Regions from separate parts of the Neorhizobium galegae bv. orientalis str. HAMBI 540 genome, predicted to be linked through region 3. Evidence: predicted binding sites of a transcription regulator. Region 3 holds the regulator's gene; each other region holds the start of a gene.

What was found. Region 3 encodes HrcA, which represses chaperone genes, less so after heat shock. Its sites were predicted from a motif close to GTTAGCACTCNCNNNNNGNGAGTGCTAAC; they were not measured.
Region 1: the regulator HrcA is predicted to act here: its motif matches at 849-877, upstream of groES (co-chaperone GroES).
Region 2: the regulator HrcA is predicted to act here: its motif matches at 1,111-1,139, upstream of groES (co-chaperone GroES).

Annotation. Positions count from the first base shown of each region.
Region 1 is NZ_HG938353.1:441,637-443,905, forward strand. Features, by position in the region: gene groL (chaperonin GroEL) at 1-438, opposite strand, end outside; gene groES (co-chaperone GroES) at 498-794, opposite strand; gene RG540_RS02100 (TIGR01459 family HAD-type hydrolase) at 1,249-2,097, shown strand; gene RG540_RS02105 (bifunctional riboflavin kinase/FAD synthetase) at 2,137-2,269, shown strand, end outside.
Region 2 is NZ_HG938354.1:1,165,773-1,168,041, reverse strand. Features, by position in the region: gene RG540_RS28140 (NAD(P)/FAD-dependent oxidoreductase) at 1-176, shown strand, start outside; gene RG540_RS28135 (J domain-containing protein) at 343-951, shown strand; gene groES (co-chaperone GroES) at 1,192-1,488, shown strand; gene groL (chaperonin GroEL) at 1,555-2,269, shown strand, end outside.
Region 3 is NZ_HG938353.1:5,086-7,354, reverse strand. Features, by position in the region: gene grpE (nucleotide exchange factor GrpE) at 1-182, opposite strand, end outside; gene hrcA (heat-inducible transcriptional repressor HrcA) at 300-1,379, opposite strand; gene rph (ribonuclease PH) at 1,556-2,269, shown strand, end outside.

The DNA of each region.
Region 1 (2,269 bases), 440 kb from region 3:
CTGTGCGACTTCTTCCGAGGTCGAGATCTTCTTGGCCTTGGCCTGGAGATCCTTGACGACGTCTGCAACGGCGAGATCGATGCCGCGCTTCAGGTCCATCGGGTTCATGCCGGCTGCAACGGCCTTGTTGCCTTCGCGAACGATCGCCTGGGCAAGAACGGTAGCAGTCGTGGTGCCGTCGCCGGCGATGTCGTTGGTCTTCGAAGCAACTTCGCGGACCATCTGGGCGCCCATGTTTTCGAACTTGTCTTCGAGTTCGATTTCCTTGGCGACCGATACGCCGTCCTTGGTGATGCGCGGAGCGCCGAAGGACTTGTCGATGATGACGTTACGGCCCTTCGGGCCGAGCGTTACCTTGACTGCGTCAGCGAGAATGTCGACGCCGCGCAGCATCTTTTCGCGCGCGGTGCGGCCGAACTTGATTTCTTTGGCTGCCATTTTGATAACTCCTGAAAAGGGGTGTCAGCGATTTCGGATAAAGAGCAAACGGCCGGAAATCAGCCGATGATGCCCATGATGTCGGATTCCTTCATGATCAGAAGGTCTTCGCCATCGAGCTTGACTTCGGTGCCCGACCACTTGCCGAACAGGACGCGATCGCCAGCCTTGACGTCGAGAGCAGTGATGTTGCCCTTGTCGTCGCGGGTGCCGGTGCCGACGGCGACGATTTCGCCTTCCTGCGGCTTTTCCTTGGCGGTATCAGGAATGATGATGCCGCCCTTGGTCTTGGCTTCGGATTCGACGCGACGAACAACGACGCGGTCATGAAGGGGGCGGAAATTGGTGCTTGCCATTGTCTAATCCCTCGATCAAATGACATGGACGGGTGAAACCCGTATCTCGGTGCTGTTAGCACTCCCGGTTGGAGAGTGCCAGCCCGCGTCGAGATAAGGCTGGCTGGCGGATGAGTCAAGAACGGCCGTAAAATTTTCGAGACGGCTCGGAACTTCATACGAAATACGCTTAACGATACGGATGCTGGCTGAACGCCTGCTGTCTCACGGAACTGACGGCTATCTGCGGCCCCTTCGGGGTCTCTCGTTTCGGCCACCCCTTTCGGGCAGGTCGGCATGTTGCACGGGACTTTGGTGGAAGAATGGCGCCGACGCGGCTGCGATCCGGGTACCGTTGCGAAGAGTTATCCTTGCCGACGTCGGCGATCTCGTCGCGGTTTTTCTCCCGATTATCTCTTGTAATCCTCAACCGGGTTTGTCATGTGACCCGGGACTTGCGAGATGGGAAGATTACATGGCAAAGCGCATCGGCAATCTGAGCGAAGTGATCGGCGACTACGACGTTGTCCTCTCGGACGTCTGGGGTGTGGTTCACAACGGTGTCGAGGCTTTCCAGCATTCCTGCAAGGCGCTCGCCGCAGTCCGCGAAGCCGGCGCCACCGTCGTGCTGATCACCAATTCGCCGCGCACGGCACCCGGCGTCATCGAGCAGATGCGGGCGCTCGGCGTGCCAGACGGCACCTATGACCGGATCGTCACATCCGGCGACGTCACCCAGCACCTGATCGTCGACGGTCCGAAAAAGGTTTTTCTGATCGGTCCCGAACGCGACCTCAACTTGTTCGACGGGCTCGGCGTCGAGGTGGTCCCCGCCGACGAAGCCGAATGCATCGTCTGCACCGGCTTTTTCGACGACGAGAAGGAAGTGCCGGAAGACTATACCGACATGCTGATGGCGTTTGCCAAGCGTGACGTGCCCTTCATCTGCGCCAACCCGGATCTCGTCGTCGAGCGCGGCCACAAGATCATCCCCTGCGCCGGCGCGGTCGCGGCCTATTACGAAGAGTTCGGAGGCAAGACCCGCGTCGCCGGCAAACCGCACCGCCCGATCTACGAGGCGACGATCGAAGCCGCCCGCGAAGTGCGCGGCGATTTCCCGATGAACCGGGTGCTGGCGATCGGCGACGGCATGCCGACCGACGTGCGCGGCGCGCTCGCATACGGCCTCGACCTGCTTTATATCAGCGGGGGCATCCATGTTTCGGAATATACCGTCAACGGCCAGACCGACGAAGCGATCCTCAACGCCTGGCTGAAGCGGGAAAATGCCGCGCCGAAATACTGGATGCCGCGCCTCGCATAGCCCCCTGGGCCTGAATTGGGCCTGAACCGGAATCCGCGCATGACTGTCTTCCATCGCAACGAGAAGAAGGAACCGCTGCCCGAGGAGTTGAAGGGCGGCGTCATCGCCATCGGTAATTTCGACGGCGTGCATCGCGGTCATCGCAGCGTATTGGAGCGCGCGTTGGCACTTG
Region 2 (2,269 bases), on a different replicon from region 3:
ACGGCCTTCCGGTGATCGGTTTTTCAAAGTCTTCCGAAGACATCGTTCACGCGTTTGGCCACGGTCACGTCGGCCTTGCAGCCGGACCGGTCAGCGGCGCGCTTGTTGCAGACCTGATCGCTAGGCGCGAATGTGCCATCGATCTGTCAGCACTGTCCGCCGCCCGTTTTCGCTAATCTGCAATCTGCAGGATCGTGTCGGAGAGCATCATGCCGCCGAAATGGCCCAAATCCCTGCTTTCAGGTGCTTCGACGGCATCCGGCGATCCCCGAGTTCGAAAATCTCTTCGGTTGGGCGATCCATATTCGTTGCCGAGAAGACCAGCCGGCCGTATAAGGCGCGATGACGTCTGATTCAAAGATATTTGTTGGCCTGCGGTCGACCCGCAAAAAGCCGGCCCCGGACCACGAACCAAGTCGTGCGAAATGCCAATGGGACGGATGCGAAAAGAATGGCACCCATCGCGCTCCCGTCGGGCGAGATGCTGAGGGGCTGTATCTGCTGTTCTGTCCCGAGCATGTAAGGGAATACGGCAAAGGTTATAACTTTGCGCCAAATCTGTCTGACCCTTTAATTAGGCGCTATCAGACGGAAGCGGCAAACGGCAGCCGCCCGACTTGGGGTACTGGTATCAATCGCGCGTCGGAAATGCCGCTCCCCTCGACGGCCCGCTCCGGTTCTGCAAAGGCGACGAACGCACGTAAAAGCGCTGCAGAACGCCAGGCGGCACAAGTAGATCTTCAGCGACGCAAGCTCAAGGTATTGGAGGCCAAGGCTTTCGAGACCCTCGATCTTTCGCCGGATGCGACACCGGAGGAGATCAGAAGCCGCTACAAACAGAGGCTCAAGATGCACCATCCGGACGCAAACCATGGAGAGCGCAACTCTGAGGACGAGCTTCGAGCGTCGATCGACGCCCATAAGATCCTCAAGCTCAACGGCTTCTGCTAGGGGCGTGGCAAGGGATCTGCGGCACTCTCGATGGCAGCGGCCCGTACCTCCGACGAAGGGAGGCGGCATCCCGGATAGAGCGATTGCTGACGGCGGCTTACAGCGATGAAATCCGTGGAGTCGCCGCGGATGGCGGATCACAACTAAGGCACGAATCGCTCTAGCACTCTCAGCATAAGAGTGCTAAGGGTGTCCAACCGGGAACCCGCCATTGGGCTGCGCTCTCGCCAAGGAACCCAAATGAATAATACCATTTTTCGGCCGTTGCACGACCGCGTCGTCGTGCGCCGTATCGAGGCTGAAGCCAAGACCAAGGGCGGGATCATCATTCCCGATACCGCCAAGGAAAAACCGCAGGAAGGCGAGATCGTCGCCGTCGGCACCGGAGCACGTGACGAGAGCGGCAAGATCGTTCCCCTCGATGTCAAGGCTGGCGACCGCATCCTGTTCGGCAAGTGGTCCGGCACCGAGATAAAGTTCAACGGCGAAGACCTGTTGATCATGAAGGAAGCCGACGTCATGGGCGTCATCGCCTGATTTTCGGGCGCTTCTTTATTTCCTTTTGATGACGACTATGGGGCCAATGGCCCGGGAGTTATTGCCATGTCTGCCAAACAGATCAAATTCGGCCGTGATGCACGCGAAAAGCTGCTGCGCGGCGTCGACATTCTTGCCGACGCAGTCAAGGTCACGCTCGGTCCGAAGGGCCGCAACGTCGTGATCGACAAATCCTACGGCGCACCGCGCATCACCAAGGACGGCGTTGCCGTCGCCAAGGAAATCGAACTTGACGACAAGTTCGAAAACATGGGCGCCCAGATGGTCCGCGAAGTCGCTTCGAAGACCAACGACGTCGCCGGCGACGGCACCACGACTGCAACTGTTCTTGCCCAGGCGATCGTTCGCGAAGGCGGCAAGGCCGTTGCAGCCGGCATGAACCCGATGGATCTGAAGCGCGGCATCGATCTTGCTGTCACCGCCGTCGTCAAGGACCTGCTTGCCAAGGCCAAGAAGATCAACACCTCGGAAGAGATTGCCCAGGTCGGCACCATCTCGGCCAATGGCGAGAAGGAAATAGGCCAGTATATCGCCGACGCGATGCAAAAGGTCGGCAATGAGGGTGTGATCACCGTCGAAGAAGCCAAGACAGCCGAAACCGAGCTCGAAGTCGTCGAAGGCATGCAGTTCGACCGCGGCTACCTGTCGCCCTATTTCGTCACCAACGCCGAAAAGATGGTGGCTGAGCTGGAAGATGCCTATGTGCTGCTGCACGAAAAGAAGCTCTCCAACCTGCAGGCCATGCTGCCTATCCTGGAAG
Region 3 (2,269 bases):
CGCAGGAAACGGTCGCGCAGCTCGTTGTTTTCGGCCTTCAGCAATTCCAGCGGATCAGGTTCGGCGGCAGGCGCCTCGGCATTCTTCTGGTTGGCCGCGTCCTCAAGAGCAGATGCTACGGCTTCCGCAGTGTTCTCCGCGGCAGTTGCGTCAGGTCCGTTCTTGTTGGTTTCGTCGGTCATGACGGTCTCCGGTTATTCTTGGCTTCGATTTACGGGCTTGGATTTGTGCCCGATATCGAGGTTTAAGGTGGAAAAATCAAGGCTTGCTGGGAAACTTGGGCGGTCCGGCCGCAAAATTCAGCGCGACAGCCTGGCAAGCAGCTGCGCGGTGTAGTCCACCATCGGCACGATACGGGAATAGTTGAGCCGCGTCGGCCCGATGACACCGACGGCACCGACGATCCGGTCCTCGCCGTCACGATAGGGCGCCACGATGAGCGAGGAGCCAGAGAGGGAAAACAGCTTGTTTTCAGAGCCAATGAAGATCCGGACGCCCGGCCCTTTTTCTGCGAGATCGAGAATCTCGATCAGGCTGTCCTTCTTTTCGAGATCATCGAAAAGCAGCCGCAAACGATCGAGATCCGCGACATCCGCCAGGCCTTCAAGCAAATTGGCGCGGCCGCGGACGATGAGCTGGGTCGGTTTGCCTTCCTCGCTGTCGCCGGACCAGACCGCAAGACCGCGCTCGACCAGTTCGTGCGAGAGCGCATAAAGCTCTCCCTGAACCTGGTCCTTGAGGGTCTTCAGCTGGCCGCGCAGTTCCGGCAAGGTCTGGCCACTCAGGTGGGCATTGAGGAAATTGGCCGCTTCGGTCAACTGCGACGACGTCACGCCGGCGGGCAGCTCGATGATACGGTTTTCGACCTGATTGTGATCACCGACCAGCACGGCGAGCGCCTTGGTCGGCTCGAGGCGGATAAACTCAACATGCTTGAGGACGGGATCGCTCTTGGTGGTGATGACGATGCCGGCGCCGCGCGAGACGCCCGAGAGCATGCGGCTTGCCTCCGCCATCAGGCTTTCCATCGGCTGGTCGCGGTCGGCCGGGCGGATCTGCCGGTCGATGTTGGCACGCTCCTCGGCAGACAGGTCTCCGACCTGCATGAAGGCGTCGACGAAAAACCGGAGCCCTGACTGGGTCGGCAGGCGGCCAGCGCTGATATGCGGGGAATAGATGAGGCCGAGTTCTTCAAGATCGCTCATCACATTGCGCACCGAAGCCGGTGACAAAGAGATGGGCAGCAACCGCGAAAGATTGCGGGAGCCCAGCGGCTCACCGTTTTCCAGGTAGCTTTCCACGATGCGGCGGAAAATTTCGCGCGAACGGTCATCGAGCACAGAGCCGCTGTCCCTACCCGTCGATGCCGAAAATCCCATCTAGACCTTCACCGTTCCGTTGATCATTCGATAAAATATAGTCATTCGACGCGCCTTCTCCAAAGGGAAAATTGCGCCAGCCACGATCATTCGCTCGTACACTCATTAGGGCTTTTTCTTTGCAAAAGCTTGGCCGGGGCCGTAGAAGGCGGAAACAGAAATCCAGGGAGTGAAACATGCGGCCTTCAGGCAGACAGTTGAACCAGATGCGCAAGGTCTCGTTCGAGCGCAATTTCTCCAAGCACGCGGAAGGTTCCTGCCTCGTCAAGTTCGGCGACACGCATGTGCTCTGCACCGCGAGCCTCGAAGAAAAGACGCCGCCGTGGCTGCGCAACAGCGGCAAGGGCTGGGTCACCGCCGAATACGGCATGCTGCCGCGCGCTACCGGCGACCGCATGAAGCGCGAAGCCGCCGCCGGCAAGCAGGGCGGCCGCACCCAGGAAATCCAGCGCCTGATCGGTCGGTCCTTGCGCGCCGTCATCGATCTCGAAGCACTCGGCGAAAAGCAGATCACCATCGACTGCGACGTCATCCAGGCGGATGGCGGCACGCGCACCGCTTCGATCACCGGTGGCTGGATTGCGCTCTACGACTGCCTGAAGTGGATGGAAGCCCGCTCGATGACCAAGGTCGACAAGGTGCTCAAGGACCATGTCGCGGCGATCTCCTGCGGCATCTTTGCCGGCCAGCCGGTAATCGACCTCGACTATATCGAGGATTCGGCTGCCGAGACGGACGCCAATTTCGTCATGACCGGTTCCGGCGGAATCGTCGAGGTGCAGGGCACGGCGGAAGGCAAGCCCTTCAGCCAGGAAGAGTTCCTGAAGCTGCTGGCGCTCGCTCAGGACGGTACCCAGGAACTGGTGGCGATGCAGAAGCAGGCGATTGCC